3 regions of the Janthinobacterium sp. NKUCC06_STL genome follow, and region 2 is predicted to be linked to each of the others. Evidence: predicted binding sites of a transcription regulator. Region 2 holds the regulator's gene; each other region holds the start of a gene.

Region 1 (5,755 bases), on a different contig from region 2:
GTCGCCCGCCTTGTAGTCATACCAGCCGGCGCCCGTCTTCTGGCCATAGCGATTCAATTCGCACAGCAGGTCGGCCGTCTTCGAATACGTCACTTCCGGTTTTTCCACGTAGCGGCGCTTGCGGATGGCCCAGCCGATGTCGTTGCCGGCCAGGTCGCCCATGCGGAACGGGCCCATGGCGAAGCCGAATTTCTCGACCGCCTTGTCGACCTGTTCCGGCAGACAACCCTCCTCCAGCAGGAAACCGGCCTGGCGGCTGTATTGCTCGATCATGCGGTTGCCGATGAACCCATCGCACACGCCCGAGACGACACCGGTTTTCTTCAGCTTTTTCGACAGGGCCAGCGCCGTGGCCAGCACGTCCTTGCCAGTCTCCTTGCCGCGGACGATTTCCAGCAGCTTCATCACATTTGCCGGGCTGAAGAAATGCGTGCCGATCACGTCCTGCGGGCGTTGGGTGAACGCGGCGATCTTGTCCAGGTCCAATGTAGACGTGTTCGAGGCGAGGATGGCGCCCGGCTTCATGACGGCGTCGAGCTGCTTGAAGACGGTTTCCTTGACGCCCAGTTCCTCGAAGACGGCTTCGATGACGATGTCCGCCTGCGCAATGTCAGCATACGCCAACGTGCCGGAAACGAGCGCGATGCGCTGCTCGGCCTTCTCTTGCGTCAGCTTGCCCTTCTTGACCGTGTTTTCATAATTCTTGCGTATCGTGGCCAGGCCCTTGTCCAGCGCTTCCTGCCTGGTTTCCAGCAGCATCACGGGGATGCCCGCGTTGGCGAAGTTCATGGCGATGCCGCCGCCCATGGTGCCGGCGCCGACGATGGCCGCGCTGGCGATCGTGCGCACGGGCGTGTCGGATGGCACGTCGGGCACCTTGCTGGCGACCCGTTCGGCAAAGAAGGCGTGGCGCAGGGCTTTCGATTCCGGCGACTGCACCAGCTGCATGAACAGGTCGCGCTCGTACTTCAAGCCCTCGTCGAATTTCATCGTCACGGCGGCCGCCACGGCGTCGACGCATTTGAGCGGCGCGGGGAACGGACCCGACATGGCTTTGACCGTATTGCGCGAAAACTGCAAAAACGCTTCGTGATTCGGGTAATCGACCTTGCGCTCGCGCACTTTCGGCAGCGGGCGCACATCGGCCACTTTCGTGGCGAAGGCCACGGCGGCGGCCAGCAAATCGGCACCAGGCGCGATGACTTCGTCGAACAGGGCCGTGCCGGCCAGTTTTTCAGATGCGACGGGCGTGCCCGAAACGATCATGTTGAGCGCCATTTCCAGGCCCAGCACTCTAGGCAGGCGCTGCGTGCCGCCCGCGCCCGGCAAGATGCCGAGTTTGACTTCCGGCAAGGCCATCTGCGCGCCCGGCGCGGCCACGCGGTAGTTGCAGCCGAGCGCCAGCTCCAGGCCGCCACCCATGCAGACGCTGTGGATGGCCGCCACGACCGGTTTGGTCGATTGCTCGACAACGTTGATCAGGGTATGCAGGGTCGGTTCCGTGAGCGCCTTGGGCGAATTGAATTCCTTGATGTCGGCGCCGCCCGAAAAGGCCTTGCCGGCGCCCGTGATGACGATGGCTTTGACGGCCTCGTCCGCCAGCGCCTGGCGGATGCCGGCCACGGCGGCCGTGCGCGTCGCCAGGCCCAGGCCATTGACGGGCGGGTTGGCCAGGGTAATGACGGCAACGGCGCCGTTCACTTGATATTCAGCACTCATGTCTCTTCCTTATTGATTTTTGCTCAGCGATGAGGTGGTTGCAAGGGATGAAGCTTCACTATACCGCATAAAAGAACGCTCGTATTATTTTTGTCGTGGCGCGTCCGGTGCCAGCATGGTACGCCATGGTACAACATCGTTTGCGGGAAGATTCTGCTGCAAGCGGCAAGCTCCTGTAGAAGCTATCACTTGGATATTCATTTAAATAATAAAAGCACAATAATAATAACATCGTTTTATTATGTGAAAGAATGCGTTTGTTATATGCGGCCAGGGGTCAATTGCGACATTTTTTAGATTATTTATTCCCTCCCCTTGTTTTTCGCCAGATGCTGGGGAATAATAAATTATTGATTCAAATCAATACTCTACAATTTATCTACTATAGGCAATGCGTATGGCGAACATCGGCGCGGTTCATCGCGCACATTCTCACCGATTATCACCGGATGCCGGCTGATGCAATAACACCGCGACCTTAATCCTTGCCTTAATCCTTGTCTTAAACCGATAGCAGAAAAAATAATAACAGCAGCCTTATCGCTCCCATTCCTCTTCTCACCCCGAAGGAAATACTATGGACGCAGCCAGCCATGTCAGCCACTCCCAGGATCTGGACTTACAAGCGATAAACACTGCATTGAACCGTGTCCAGGCCGTCATCGAATTCGAGCTCGACGGCACCATCTTGCATGCGAATGAGAATTTCCTGCGTGTCGTCGGCTATACCCTGGCGGAAGTGCAAGGCAAGCACCATGCCATCTTCTGCGACCCCGAGTATGTCAAAACGGACGAATACAGCAACTTCTGGGCCAAGCTGGGACGCGGCGAATTCGACCAGGGCGAATACAAGCGCCGCGCCAAGGATGGGCGCGAAGTGTGGATCAACGCTTCCTACAACCCCATCCTTGACGCGGACGGCAAGCCGTATAAAGTCATCAAGTTCGCTACCGAGATCACGGCCCTGAAAAAGCGCAATGTCGAATACGAAGGCAAGGTCAGCGCCATCGGCAAGGCGCAGGCCGTGATCGAATTCGACATGCAGGGCAATGTGCTGGAAGCGAATGAGAATTTCCTCGCCGTCATGGATTACGACTTGAGCGATATCCAGGGCGAGCACCACCGCATGTTCTGCGAGCCCGAGTATGAGAGCAGCGCCGAGTACAAGAAATTCTGGCAAAAGCTCAACCGCGGCGAATTCGACGCGGGCCGCTACAAGCGCCTGGGCAACCATGGCAAGGTGGTGTGGATACAGGCCACCTACAACCCCATCCTCGACCTGAACGGCAAGCCATATAAAGTGGTCAAGTTCGCCATCGACATCAGCGAACAGGTGAACCTGGAAAACAGCATCCAGTCCAAGGCCGCCAACGACAGCCGCAAGGTCAACGCCCTGCTCGAATCGGTGGCGCGCGCGGCGCAAGGCGACCTGACCTGCAATATCGTGCCCGAGGGCGACGAGCCGATCGACCTGCTGGCCGGCGGCATCAGCAAGATGATCGTCGACTTGCGCGGCGTGATCGGCAACGTGGTGTCGGCCGCCAACGGCTTTGCCGACGCCTCGCACGCCATCGCCGAACGGGCCACGGGCGTGGCCGTGGGCACGCAGGCGCTGGGCGCCACGGTGGAAGAAATGAATGCTTCCATCGACGGCCTGACGTTTTCCATCAATTCCATCGCGGAAAACACTTCGAATGCCGATTCCCTGGCGAAAGCCACACAGCAGGAAGCGGAAGCGGGCGCGCGCGCCGTCGCCAAGTCGATCGAGGCGATGGACTTGATCAATCGCTCGTCGGAAGACATCGGCGAAATCGTCAAGGTCATCAGCGAAATCGCCAACCAGACGAATATGCTGGCCTTCAACGCGGCCATCGAGGCGGCGCGCGCGGGCGAGCACGGCCTGGGCTTTTCCGTCGTTGCCGACGAAGTACGCAAGCTGGCCGAGCGCTCGTCGCAGGCGACCAAGGAAATCTCCAAGCTGATCAACGAATCCGTCAAGCGCGTTTCCACCGGCAGCGAGATTTCGCGCCAGGCCAGCGACGCCTTCGACAAGATCGTCTCGGGCGTGGCGAAGACCACCCTGGCCATTTCCGATATCTCGAACGCGGCCAACGAGCAGCTGCTGACGGCGCGCGAAGTGTCGACGGCGATCCAGTACATCGCCGAGGAAACGGAAAAGTCGGCCGCCAACTGCGACAGCATCGCCCGCTCGACGGACGGACTGAACGAGCGCGCTGGCAGCCTGAACCAGACTGTCTCCGGCTTCGTGGTGTAGGCCATGAGCCACGCGGCCAGCTTGACGCCCGAGGTGCTGACGACGCTGATCGCGCTGGTGCGCCAGCATACGGGCATCGCCATGACGGCGCGCAAGAGCGTCTTGCTGGAACGGCGTTTGCAGCCACGGCTGCAGGCGCTGTCCCTGCACAGCTACCAGGCTTACCTGGAACGCGTGGCCAGCGACCGCGACGAGGTGGACCATTTCATCGACCTGGTGACCACCAACGACACCCTGTTCTTCCGCACGCCGTCGATCTGGGATTACTTCCGCGACCGCTACCTGCCCGCCTGGGCCCGCGCGCATCCGGACGGCTGCCTGGCCATCTGGTCGGCGGCGGCCGCCAGCGGCGAGGAACTGTATTCGATCGCCATGCTGTGCGAGCAATTCAAGCTGCAAACGCCCGCTTTCCGCTACCAGATCCTGGCCAGCGACATTTCTCAGCAGATCCTGGGCGCGGCACGGGCCGGCCAGTACAGCGGGCGCTCCGTCGAGCGCATCCGTCTGTCGCACCCGGACTTGCTGCGAAAATATTTCACGCCCGCACCGTATGGCGTCCAGGTCAATGAAGAACTACGGCAACACGTCAGCTTTGCGCAGCATAATTTGCTGGAAGCATTGCGTCCGGCACGGCAGTTCGACCTGGTGTTCCTGCGCAATGTGCTGATTTATTTCGATGCCGAGCACCAGGAAACCGTGCTGCGCCAGGCGCGCCTGAGCCTGAAGGATGAAGGCCGGCTGATCTTGGGCGAGTCGGAAACCATCGCCCGTCTCGGTACCGGCTATCAATTCGAGTTTCCCATGATTTATAAGGCAGGTAGCGCATGAGCATCATCATCGACCCTGGCTTGCCGCTGCACCATGTTGGCATGGGGCAACTTAGCGTGGGCACGCATGGCGAGCAGCTGCAAGCCTTGCTGGGTTCGTGCATCGGCATCGGTTTCATCTGGAAGAATGGCCCGTGCTGCGGCCTGGCCCACTGTTTGCTGCCGGAAGCGCCGGGCGCCGACAGCGGCCTGGGGGCACGCTACGTGAGCCAGGCGGTGCCTTCGCTGCTGCGCCTGATGGGCGTGCGCCAGGCCGATTACGCCGACATCGAAGTGGTGCTGGCGGGCGGCGCCAGCATGTTTGGTCCGCGCAACGGGAGATTGCAAGTGGGCCGGCAAAACGCGCAAGCGGCGCAAAAATACCTGGACCAGTGCGGCTTGGCGGTGAGTTTCTGCGCGCTGGGCGGCCGCCACGGGCGCCAGTTGCTGATCGATTGCGCCCATCACAGCTATGCCGTCACCGATGTGGTGGCGCCACCCGAATTAATTCCACGCAAGGAAGGCGCATATGGATATGCATGAAGCGACGGGCTTGCAAGCGCAGGGCGCAAGCGACACGGCCACCGAACTGTTCGGCTCCTTCCACCTGGGCGACGATGAATTCGCCCTGCCCGCCAGCTGCATCCGCGAAGTGGTGAACTACCCGGCGAAAGTCACGGCCCTGCCCCTGTCGCCCGCGTATCTGGAAGGCATGTTCACCTTGCGCGGCAGCGTCATTCCGGTGGTCAACCTGGGCCGCTTGTTCCGTGCCGAGGCGCCGCGCGCCGTCGCCACGGACAAGATCGCCATCCTCGACTTCCAGCAAGTGCTGATCGGCATCGTCTTCCAGGATACGGGCGAAATCCTGCGCGTGCCCGCCAGCGCCCGCAGCGCCCTGCAATATGCGGCCGGCGACAGCCACGCCGTCATCGCCGGCACGATCTTGCTCGATGGC
Region 2 (5,755 bases):
TCGCGCTGATCAAGGCTTCGTCCATCATCCTCGTGGCCGACAGCGAAGGCGCGCGCTTTTCCGCGCGCAACCAGCTGGCCGGCACGGTCACGCGCGTGCAGACGGGGGCCGTCAACACGGAAGTGGTGCTGGACTTGCCGCGCGGCGGCACGATTGCCGCCATCATCACGAATCAGAGCAGTACCGACCTGGGTATCGCGCTTGGCAGCAGCGTGACGGCGATGTTCAAGGCGTCGAGCGTGATTCTGGGCGTACCCGCATAAGTGCGTAGGTCGGATTAGCGCTTGCGCGTAATCCGACATGATCCGCCAACAATGTTGTCGGATTACGCGGCGTGCCGCCGCTAATCCGACCTACCTTTTTAATCTTTTAGCCTCGACAACCAATCCGCCGCAGCCGCCAGCGCCAGTTCCAGCTCCTGCGCCGTGTGCGCCAGCAGGCTTGGGACTTCGTCCAGGCGGCCAGCATCGATGGCTTCCTCGGTGGCGAACGCGGCGCGGATCAGGCGTTTCGTGCCCAGGGTGCCGACGGAGCCGCGCACGCTGTGCAGGATGCGCGCCACGTCGCTGTGGCGGCCAGCCTGCAACGCCGTTTCGGCGTCGCGCACGGGCGTCATGCCCTTGTTCAGCGCGTCTTCCACCATGCGCCGCAGCACGCCGCGCCCCTTCGCGTCGCGTCCCATCACGCGCATCAGCGGCGCCATGGAAAACACTTCCTCATCGGCAACTGTCACCGGCTCGGCCGTCTGCACTGGCGGGCGCTTGGGCAGGTGGCGCAGGATGACTTCCATCATCTCTTCCACCACGACGGGCTTGGCGATGAAATCGCTGATGCCGGCCGTCATGCAGCGCTCGCGCTCGGACGCCAGCACGCCGGCCGTCATGGCGATCACGGGCAGGCCCAAGCGCAGTTCCGTGCGGATGATGTGGGTGGCGCTGAAACCGTCCATGACGGGCATCTGCATGTCCATCAGCACGATGTCGTAGCGCAGCGCTTCCGTGCGCAGCCGTTCCACGGCTTGCAAGCCGTCGCCCACCACGTCCAGGGTGGCGCCCATGTGTTCGAGGATGCCGCGCGCCACGGCCTGGTTCAAATGATTGTCTTCCACCAGCAGGAAATGCACGCCGGCCAGTTCCGTGCCCAGCGGCTGGTGCAAGATGCGCTGTTCGCCGCCGTCGTCCTTGGCGATCAGCGCCTGGTGCAGGGCATCGAACAGGCTCGATCCCGTGATCGGCTTCATCAGCACGACGTCGGCCTCGGCCGCGCTGGAGATTTCCTCCAGGTGGTTGCGGGCGAAGGCGTTGACCATCACCACGATGGGCTGGCGCTGGCCGCTGGCCGCCTGGCGGATGGCCTTGGCCGTGGCCAGACCGTCCATGACGGGCATGTGCCAGTCGGCCAGCACCACGTCGTACGGTTGCTGCTGCGCCAGCCGTTCGCGGTACAGTTCGATGGCGGCAAAGCCGGAGTCCACTTCGTCGGCCAGCCAGCCCCACGCCTCGATCAGCTTGACGATCAGTTCGCGCGTGGTGCGGTTGTCGTCGGCCACCAGCAGGCGCAGCTGTCCCAGAGCCGGCGTGCGCCGCGTTTCCGCCGGTTGCGCCAGCATCTCGAAGGGCACGCTGAACCAGAAGCGGCTGCCCTTGCCTTCGCTGCTGGCGACGGCGATGTCGCCGCCCATCATGTGGATCAGCTGCTTGCTGATGGCCAGGCCCAGGCCCGTGCCGCCGAAGCGCCGCGTGATGCTCTGGTCACCCTGCGAAAACGCGGCAAACAGCTGCTGTTGCTGCAGTTCCGTCATGCCGATGCCCGTGTCGCGCACTTCGAAGCGCAGCCAGGCGCGGCCGCTCTCGCTCTTGCTCTCGGCCAGGCTGACGGCCACTACCACTTCGCCGCTCTCGGTAAATTTGATGGCGTTGCCGGCCAGGTTGACGAGGATTTGCTGCAGGCGCTGGGCGTCGCCCACGAGGCGCCGCGGCACGTCGGGTTCGACGGCGATGGCCAGTTCCAGCTCTTTTTCGCCCGCATTCATCGTCATCGTCGTGGCCAGGGTATTCATGACTTCGTCGAGGTCGAATTCGACGGGCGACAATTCCATGCGGCGCGCCTCGATCTTCGAATAGTCGAGCACGTCGTTGAGGATGCCCAGCAGCGACTGGCCCGCCACGCGCACCATGGTCAGATACTTGCGCTGTTCCGTGTCGAGCCTGGTATTGCCCAGCAAATACACCATGCCCAGCACGGCATTGAGGGGCGTGCGGATTTCATGGCTCATGTTGGCCACGAAATCGCTCTTCGCGCGGTTGGCCGCCTCGGCCCGGTCGCGTTCCTGCTCCAGCTCCGCCGCGCGCGCTTCGAGTTCCTGCTGCAGGCGGTCGCGTTCGCTCATCAGGCCGTTGAACGCTTCCGTCAGTTCGCCGATCTCGTCGCGCTGCTGCACCGGCACGGGGGTAAAACGGCTGCCGCTGGTGCGCAGGGCCAGCAGGGTGTCGCGCAGGCGCACCAGCGGCGACAGCAGGCGCACGGTGACCCAGCCCAGAACAAAGGCGGCCAGCAGCGAGGCGAGGATGCTCCACAGCACCAGCCGGTACAGCACGCCATCGAATGGTTCGAAGGCATCGTCGACGGGCAGCGAGCTGGCCAGCAGCCAGTTCACCGATTTCAGGCGCTTGAAACTGTTGACTGCCGTGATGCCGCGGCTGTTGGTGCTGACCATGCTGCCTTCGCCATCTTCCTTCAGCAGCTGGGTCGTCGTCAGGTTGGCGTTCGGCTGGCGCGGCTGCAGCAAGCGGCTCGTATCGGGGTGCAGCACGTAGCGCGGCACGGCGCCGCGCGTGAGGATGAAGTAATAGCCGCTCTTGCCGACCTTTTCCGAGCGCAAACGCCCCAGCAGATTGTCCTTGTACAGGCGCAGCACGCCGATCACCACGCCGGCCACCTGGCCATCGGCGGTGAGCACGGGCGCCACCATCTGCACGATGGGCATGCCGCTCGACTTGCCCAGCATCGGTTCGGTGATCATGGGCTGGTGCGTGCGCAGCACGGTCTGGAAATACTCGCGCTCGGCAACATTGATGCCGGCGCGCCCCGGCACTTCCGGCATGTCGGCCACGACGGCGCCTTGCGCGTCGAGCACCAGCACGTCGTCGAACAGCACCAGCATCGAGCGGCGCGAATAGTATTCGCGCAATTGGGCGGGCCGGGCGATCAGTTCCGGCGGCTGCTGCCGGGCCGTCAGGGTGACGATTTGCAGCAGCATGCCCAGCTTGTCGTCGAGCTCGGCAGCGGTGCGGCTGATCAGGGATGACTGCTGGCTCAGCAGTACTCGGGTGAAGTCGTCGCGCATGTGCTGCACCTGGATCATGGTGACCAGCGCGATCATGGCGATCGAGGTCAGGCTGGTGGCCAGCGCGACTTTTGCTTTGATGCCGAGAGGCTTCATGATTTCCTTTTCAGTACCGGACGGCACAGGCGGCAAGTAATGCTGTCAGGAATTTTCCTATCAATACCCCAGCTTGGCAAGCGGCGCCGCGCAAATTGCCCTCCCCGCATGGGCTTTTGACGATGTTGCCATATAATTAAAGGCTGGACGTCGTTTATTCAGCGAAATTGCGGTGAAATTGGCACACGGCAACCCTGTATGCAGTAAACTTGTTGTTGCATTTTCTAAAAGGTACCGACATGACTGAAGCGCTACTCACTCCAACCTTGCCTACAGTGAACGTGGAAGCGTTGCGTGCGCGATGCTCGACCTGCAGCATGCATCAATTGTGCCTGCCGATGGGCCTCGATATGGGCGACATGGACAGGCTGGACCAGATCATCGGCCGCCGCCGCAAGATCGTGCGCGGCGCCTCGCTGTTCCGCATCGGCGACTCGTTCCAGAACCTGTACGCGATCCGCCTGGGGCACTTCAAGACGTACCAGATCAATCCCGGTGGCGAAGAGCAGGTGACGGGTTTTCAGATGGCCGGCGAACTGCTGGGCATGGACGCCATCAGCGCCGACCGCCACCACTGCAATGCGGTGGCGCTGGAAGACAGCGAAGTGTGTGAAATCCCGTTTTCCAGCCTGGAACAATTGCTGGGCAATATGCCGACCCTGCTGCGCCATTTCCACCGCATGATGAGCCAGGAAATCACGCGCGAGCAAAGCGTCATGCTGTTGCTGGGCAATATGCAGGCGACGCAGCGTTTTGCCGCCTTCATCGTCAACCTGGCGTCGCGCTATGAAGCGCGCGGCTATTCGAGCAGCAAATTCCAGCTGCGCATGTCGCGCGAGGAAATCGGCAACTACCTGGGCCTGACCATCGAAAGCGTCAGTCGTTTATTGTCGAAATTCAAGAAGGAAGGCTGGCTGCGCGTCTCGAACCGAGAAATTGAAATCTTGCAGCCGGCAAAACTGAAGGCCATCACGGCCGGTACCGACGTCTGCAAATAAGGCCTACAGCTCTTCATCGGCGTGCAGCGCGATGCTGCGTTGCAGCGGCCAGGTCCAGATGCCGGACAGGCGCCACTCGCGTTTGTCGTTTTCCACCAGCACTTGCCAGCGGCTGCGCTCGAGCATCGGCAGCGCCACCGAGAAATTGCCGGCCGCATCGGGCCGCACCAGCAGCTTGATGTCCTTTTCCGGCAGGGTCGCATGCGCCAGGTGCAGCTGCAGCGGGCCCTGGTATGCCTTGCCGAAGCTGTGCACGGAACCACTGAGGCGCGCTGACGCCACGTCGTAGGACAAGCTGGTAGCCATCGCCAGGTCGCTGGCGATCGTGTCGCGCTTCAAATCCTGGTTGATCGCCTTGCCCTGCTTGTAATAATCGCCCACCACCAGCGCATCGGGCTGCGTAAACGCGATATAGCCCATGAAGCTGCCGACGACCACGGACAGGCCGGGGCCGATCATCAGCAGCCATGGCCAGCGATGCTTGTACCACGGTGCAACGGGGGCTTGCAGTTTCAGACTGTCGGACATGGTATTTCTCCTGTGTAAACGGCCAGTCCCCATGCGGGAACCGGCCTTCCTGCTTTAACGCGGCACGATGAATACCGCGCTTTCGCGCACGTGCAGCGAGGGATTGTCCAGCGATTGCAATTCGATCGCAATCTTGTTCGAACCCTTCTCGCCGACGCCGTGCGGCACGCGCAGGCGGATCGGCCAGCCCAGCGTTTCCGTCGGCTGCAAGGTCACTTCTTCGCGCGTCAGCAAGGTCAGGCCCGGCAAGCCGGAAGCGCTGATCTTGAAATGCTGGCTTTGCTCCGAGGTGTTCATGATCTGCAGGCGGTAGACGTTTTCGATCATGCCGTCTTCCACTTCGCGTCCCATCGAACCGCGGTCGCGGATCACGTCCATTTTCAGGGGCGTGCGCAGGGCCAGCGACGTACATACGGCGATGATGATCAGGGCCAGGATGGAAGTGTAGATCAGGACGCGTGGGCGCATGGCGCGCTGGCGTATCTGCTTCGAATTGAAGTTGTTTTCCATCGCATGGTCGGTGCTGTAGCGTATCAGGCCACGCGGCCGCTCGACCTTGTCCATCACGCTGTTGCAGGCATCGACGCAGGCGGCGCAGCCGATGCATTCATACTGCAGGCCGTTGCGGATATCGATACCGGTCGGACACACCTGCACACACAGGGTGCAGTCGATGCAGTCGCCCAGCTTGTCGTTGTTGCCGGCCTTCTTGCTCATGGCGCCGCGTGGTTCGCCGCGCTTGGCATCGTAGGTGATGATCAGGGTGTCCTGGTCGAACATGGCGCTC
Region 3 (5,755 bases), on a different contig from region 2:
CCAGCGCGGCGCCCGAGGTCGACACGAGCATGGTCGGCACGATCGACAGTTCGATCGGCAGGCGGATGGCAAATTTCGTGCCCTTGCCCAGTATGGATTCGATGTGGATGGCGCCGCGGTTTTTCTCCACGGCCGTTTTCACCACGTCCATGCCCACGCCGCGTCCGGAGACGCTGGAGGCAACTTCCTTGGTCGAGAAGCCCGGCAGGAACACCAGCTGGAAGCATTCATCGTTGCTCAACTGCGCGTTTTCGCTGATCAAACCCTTTTGCTGGGCCTTGCTGCGCAGGAAGACCGGGTCCATGCCCTTGCCGTCATCCTGCAGCACGATCATGACGCTGTTGGCTTCCTGCCATGCTTTCAGTGAAATATACGATTTGGCGGGCTTGCCGGCAGCCAGGCGCGCTTCCGGCGATTCGACGCCATGGTCGAGCGAGTTGCGCAGCATGTGCACGAGCGGATCGTACAGGCTGTCGACCACCACGCGGTCGACTTCCGTCTCCGCGCCTTCGATGGTCAGTTCGACATCCTTGCCCAGGTCTTTCGCCAGTTCGCGCACCAGGCGCGGGAATTTCTGGAACAGGCGGCCGACGGGCTGCATACGCGTGGCCAGAGTGGCCCGCTGCAGTTCCGTCGAGTAGCGCGAAGCGCGTTCCAGGGTTTCCGCCAGGGTCGCCATCAGGGTGGCGGCCTGGCCTTCAAATTTGAATTGCAGCAAGCGTTCGAGCAGCACGGCAGCCTGGTTGGCGGCCTGCACGGATTCGCCGGCCACCTCCAGCAGTGCGTCGAGCTTGACGGCGTCGACGCGGATGCTGTCTTCCTTGACGGGCGCAGCATGGCGCACTTCCGGACGCTCTTCGCGGCGTTCCGCGCCATCCCAGGCCTTGCCGGCCGGTTTGGCGGCGGCAGCGGCAGCAGGCGCGGCGGCCACTGCGGCAGGCGCAGCGGCGACGGCGGACACCGGCGCGGCAGCGATCTGGCTACCGGCAGGCACGACGGCGTTGTACATGGCTTCCCAGTCCAGGCCATCGGCGCTGGCCGTGGACACGGCGGCGGCAGGTGCGGCCGCGACGACTTCAGCGACCTGGGCAACGGGCGCGGCCACTTCCGCCACCACGGCGGCGGCTGGCGCAGGCGCATCCATGCCCTTGCCTTCGATGGCGTTCGTCAGGATGTGTTCCAGCTCTTCCGGCATGGCCGGCAAGCTTTCCGGCGCGGCGCCATTCGCCAGTTCCGTCAGCTGGTCGGCGACGAAACCGGACGCTTGCAGCGCCGCCTCGATGGCGATCGGCGTCACGGGCGCGGCGCCCGTGCGCAAGGCGTCAAACAGGTTTTCCGTCAGATGGCAGGCCGCCACCAGCGCGGGCAAGCCCATGAAGCCGGCGCCGCCCTTGATGGTGTGGAAGGAACGAAACACGGCATTCAGTGTTTCCTTGTTGTCAGGATCACGCTCGAGGCGCAATAAGTGCTCTTCAACATTAACCGCAAGATCCATCGCCTCAACGACGAAATCCTTGAGCATATCGTCCATTAGAATCCCAAATCCGCAAGAAGGTCGTCTACATTATCCTGGTCCAGCGCCACCGACGGCACGGACGGGCCCTGCATCAGCGGCACCGGCTTTTGCGCCAGCTTTTCGCGCACCTCGGCCGGCGCGTTGTCGCGCAGCAGCTGAGCCAGCTCGTGCTCCACCGTCTTGGTGATGTTGACCACTTTTTTGATCAGCTGGCCCGTGATGTCCTGGAAGTCCTGGGCCATCATGATTTCCAGCAAGCGTGCTTTCTCCGCTTCCGTCGCTTCGGCAACGGCTTGCGCGAACTGGCGCGAATCGCCGGCCAGGGCCTTGAATTCTTCCAGGCTCAGCTTGCCGTCGAACAGGGCCGTCCAGCGGCCGTCCATGTCCTTGGCTTTCTTCGACAGCACGTCCTGCGCCGGCATGCCTTCGTCGAGCGTGTTGAGTACCTTGTTGGCGGCCTGTTCCGTCAGGGTGGCGACATACTCCAGGCGGTCCTGGGCGTCGACGATCTGCGACGACGCTTCCGTCAACGCCTTGTCGTAGCCCAGTTCGCGCAGCGAATCGTGCAGCAGGCGCACGATGCCGCCCAGGCGCTCGAACATCGGCTTGTCGGACTGGTCGACCGGATCGGCCGCATCGCCAGGCGCCTCGGCGCTGGCCACGGGGGCCGCTACCGGCTCGGCGGCCGCCGGCACGGCGGTGCTGGCCGACACGGAATCGAACAGCGCGTCAAAATCGTCATCCGCGATCACGGCGGGAGCGGGCGCGGCGGCGGGCGCCGGCGTAGCTGCGGCCGCGCTTTGCGCGGATACTTCATCGAATAATGCATCGAAATCATCAGCGGCGTTGGTCATATCCCTGCTTCTCCATAATTTGTCAAAATTCCGCCTGAACTGTGCGTTTTACAGACTGATACCCACAATTTCTCGATTAAGATGATTTGAGGCAATACCGCTGCGATGGTGCGAGTGTAGCAGGGCGCCGCCCTGTTGGTAAATCTCAAAACGCGCTTCCTGGTGCAAAGCAGGTCCACAAGAGCTTTTCCACCAGGAAATAAGTGTTCCTGCTGTTGTATTTTGAAATACTACCATTGGCGTGCGTGCAAGACCACGCGCGACACAAGAAATCCTGCCTGCGGGCGCCTGCGCAACAGCCCTGCACGGCCATCGTTGCAGCTAAACACGATCTTTCTGCCAATGTTGTCTATACTGAAGGTGCAGTAGTATTGATAATTATCAAGTCTTTACATGAATACAATGCTGCCGCCGCGTCTACAATAAGAGGCGTTGCGCGCGCTGAGTCACTGCCAAAGGACCTGCCATGTATAAGAAAATTCTGATCGCCACCGACGGCTCCACCGTCTCCAACTTGACGGCCTGTGCCGGCGTTGCCTTTGCCGAACAGATGCACGCCGACATCCTTGCCGTGTACGTGGCGCCTGAATACCAGTACCCGGTGTACATCGAAATCATTCCACCGAGCTATCCCAGCGAAGAGGAATACCGCATCGCCATGCGCAAGGCGGGCGCCGACCACTGGCAGCCCATCCTCGACGCGGCTGCCAAGCGGGGCCTGCAGGCAACAGGCCTGACGGCCTTTTCCGACAGCCCGGCCCTGAAAATCGTGGAAGTGGCGCAACTGCAGCAATGCGACCTGATCTTCATGGGCTCGCATGGCCGCAGCGGCTGGGGTCAGTTACTGCTGGGCAGCGTCACCAACAAGGTGCTGTCGCACTCGAAATTGCCCGTGCTCGTGCACAGGCTGATCAAGGAACCCGCGGCAAAATAAAAGGTCACATGGCCACGGGGCCAGCGCCATTGCCGGCACACCAAGAAAAAGGCAAAGGCGCGGCCGCTTCAGTTAAAATGACAACGTTTCTCGTTTCTTAACATTTGATTGTCCGGTGACGGACAGAGCAGATTACACGCCACCAGATTGCCCGCCTATGATACGTATTGTGATTGCCGACGACCACACCATCATGCGTGAAGGATTAAAGCGCATCCTTGACGGCGCGCCGGATATCGACATCGTGGGTGAAGCCATCGACGGCTTTGAAGTCCTCAACCACGTGCGCCAGGGCGGCTTCGACCTGTTGCTGCTCGACCTGTCGATGCCGGGCCGCAGCGGTGTCGACCTGATCCGGCAAATCCGCAGCGAGGCGCCCAAGCTGTCGATCCTGATCCTCACCATGCACGAGGAAGAGCAATATGCGGTGCGCGCCATCCGCGCCGGCGCGCAAGGCTATCTGACCAAGGAAAGCGCGGGCACCCAGCTCGTGGGCGCCATCCACAAGGTGGCGTCCGGGCGTCCCTACATCAGCGCCGAGGTGGCGGAGCAACTCGTGCTCAACATCATGATGCCGAATGAAAGCTTGCTGCATAAACAGTTGTCGGATCGCGAATTCGAAGTCTTTTCCCTGCTGGTGGCAGGCAAGTCGATCACGGAAATTGCCAACAACCTGCACCTGAGCGTCAAAACGGTGAGTACGCACAAGACGCGCATCATGCAAAAGATGGGCATGAGTTCGCTATCCGAAATGGTCCAGTATGCCGTCGCGCACCGCCTGCTATCGCCCTTCAAGACGTGATCCTCCCTGGCGCGCGCCCGCGCGCCAACTGTAGGAACAATCCTACCTCACCTACCACAGCTCCTACTGCCATATTCAGCCACTGCTGATATTAATTGCATACGGTTGTTGGCATACTGAAACCAGTAATCAAGTTGCTGGAAAGTTATTTCATCACACAGCAAGTCTTCAGCGAATTGAGCATTACCTGCCTGGACGCGCGCCGCCGACCCTTGCCTGCCCGCCGCCCCGTGCACCCCGTCATTCAACTCTGAACTACCTGTCACCAGGAGATGAACATGCTGTCCACGCAAACGCCCGACACCCGCGCTGCCTCACCATCGCTGGCCCCCTCCTCTCCAATGGAAGCGGGGCGCCAGCGCCAGGGCCGGCTCTGGTCGAACCTGAAGGAGGTGTGCGACCTGCTGCATATCTCCAGCGCCTGCACCATCGCCGCCGACGAACTGTTGTTCCAGCACGTGCAATTCAAGACGGGCCAGCGCGTGCACACCATTGGCCAGCCGTTCGACACCCTGTACATCGTCAATTCGGGCTTCCTGAAAACCGTGCTGATCGATGAATTCGGCAATGAACAGGTACTCAGCTTCCCCATGAAGGGCGACATGCTGGGCGTCGACGGCATCCACTCGCGCCATTACTCCTCGGAAGCAGTGGCCCTGTCCGACTGCGACCTGATCCTGCTGCCGTTCAAGAAGCTGACGGCGCTGGGCAGAGTCCACCTGGAACTGGAAAATGTCATGTACGGCGTGATGAGCCGCGAACTGGTGCGCGAGCAAGCCATGATCGGCATGCTGGGCGCGCTCAGCGCCGAAGCCCGCGTGGCGCGCTTCCTCGTCTCGCTGGCCGACCGCTTCGCGCAGATGGGCTACTCGAGCAAGCTGTTCAACCTGCGCATGACGCGCCATGAAATCGGCAGCTACCTGGGCCTGACCCTGGAAACGGTCAGCCGCACCTTGTCCGCCTTCAATGAAATCGGCCTGATCACAGTTGACCAGCGCACCATCGGCATCAAGGATCCGGACGCCCTGAAAACCCTGCGCCGCCTGCCGCCGTCGCGCTCGCGCGCCAAGCAGCTGGCCGCCGCCAAGCTCAAGGCCGATACCACCGCCGCCGCCAGCGCCTCGGCGCAATTGCTGGCTACCATCTAGCTTCATCCCGATTTCCTCAAGCTTGGCACAGGCTTTGCCCGGCCAAGGCGCACAACGCCTTGCCGGGTCTTTTTTGCCACCCCCGCCTCCCGCGCCGCTCCTGCGGCCTGCTTTGCGCAGCACGATCGTCCACGCTGCCATGTCACCATAAAAAAGCGCGGATTCCGCACAAATAAGCCTTGCTTTTCGGGCCACATTCAACAATAATGCAAATACGAATCATTCTCAACTGAGATAAAGAAAGCCCAACATGCAAAGCTCAAAACCAGCCTTGATCCAGGATGCCGCTACCGCCCACGTCCGTCCTCCCGTCAGCATGGCCCAGCCGGCACGCCGCATTACCAGCGAAGCGCTGCTGCAGCAGGGACGCGAAGTGGAGATTGAGCACAGCGGCAAGATCTATCGCCTGCGCGTCACCCAATTGAACAAGCTGATCCTGACTGCCTGAAGCAGCACGGCAGCCAGTCACCACACTCGCCAGCCAGTCGCACCCCGTGCGCG

What was found. Region 2 encodes FNR, which switches genes on or off when oxygen is low (the NO sensors DNR and NnrR bind a similar motif). Its sites were predicted from a motif close to TTGATNNNNATCAA; they were not measured.
Region 1: the regulator FNR is predicted to act here: its motif matches at 2,070-2,083, upstream of KO539_RS11635 (PAS domain-containing methyl-accepting chemotaxis protein).
Region 3: the regulator FNR is predicted to act here: its motif matches at 2,742-2,755, upstream of KO539_RS03590 (universal stress protein).

What each region holds. Positions count from the first base shown of each region.
Region 1 is NZ_JAHKQY010000002.1:589,211-594,965, forward strand. Features, by position in the region: gene KO539_RS11630 (3-hydroxyacyl-CoA dehydrogenase NAD-binding domain-containing protein) at 1-1,719, opposite strand, end outside; gene KO539_RS11635 (PAS domain-containing methyl-accepting chemotaxis protein) at 2,297-3,994, shown strand; gene KO539_RS11640 (protein-glutamate O-methyltransferase CheR) at 3,998-4,822, shown strand; gene KO539_RS11645 (chemotaxis protein CheD) at 4,819-5,343, shown strand; gene KO539_RS11650 (chemotaxis protein CheW) at 5,330-5,755, shown strand, end outside.
Region 2 is NZ_JAHKQY010000003.1:60,881-66,635, reverse strand. Features, by position in the region: gene KO539_RS12830 (TOBE domain-containing protein) at 1-263, shown strand, start outside; gene KO539_RS12825 (response regulator) at 362-3,442, opposite strand; gene fnr (fumarate/nitrate reduction transcriptional regulator Fnr) at 3,682-4,440, shown strand; gene KO539_RS12815 (FixH family protein) at 4,444-4,968, opposite strand; gene ccoG (cytochrome c oxidase accessory protein CcoG) at 5,023-5,755, opposite strand, start outside.
Region 3 is NZ_JAHKQY010000001.1:792,524-798,278, forward strand. Features, by position in the region: gene KO539_RS03580 (chemotaxis protein CheA) at 1-1,531, opposite strand, end outside; gene KO539_RS03585 (protein phosphatase CheZ) at 1,531-2,370, opposite strand; gene KO539_RS03590 (universal stress protein) at 2,837-3,304, shown strand; gene KO539_RS03595 (response regulator transcription factor) at 3,462-4,106, shown strand; gene KO539_RS03600 (Crp/Fnr family transcriptional regulator) at 4,448-5,254, shown strand; gene hemP (hemin uptake protein HemP) at 5,505-5,702, shown strand.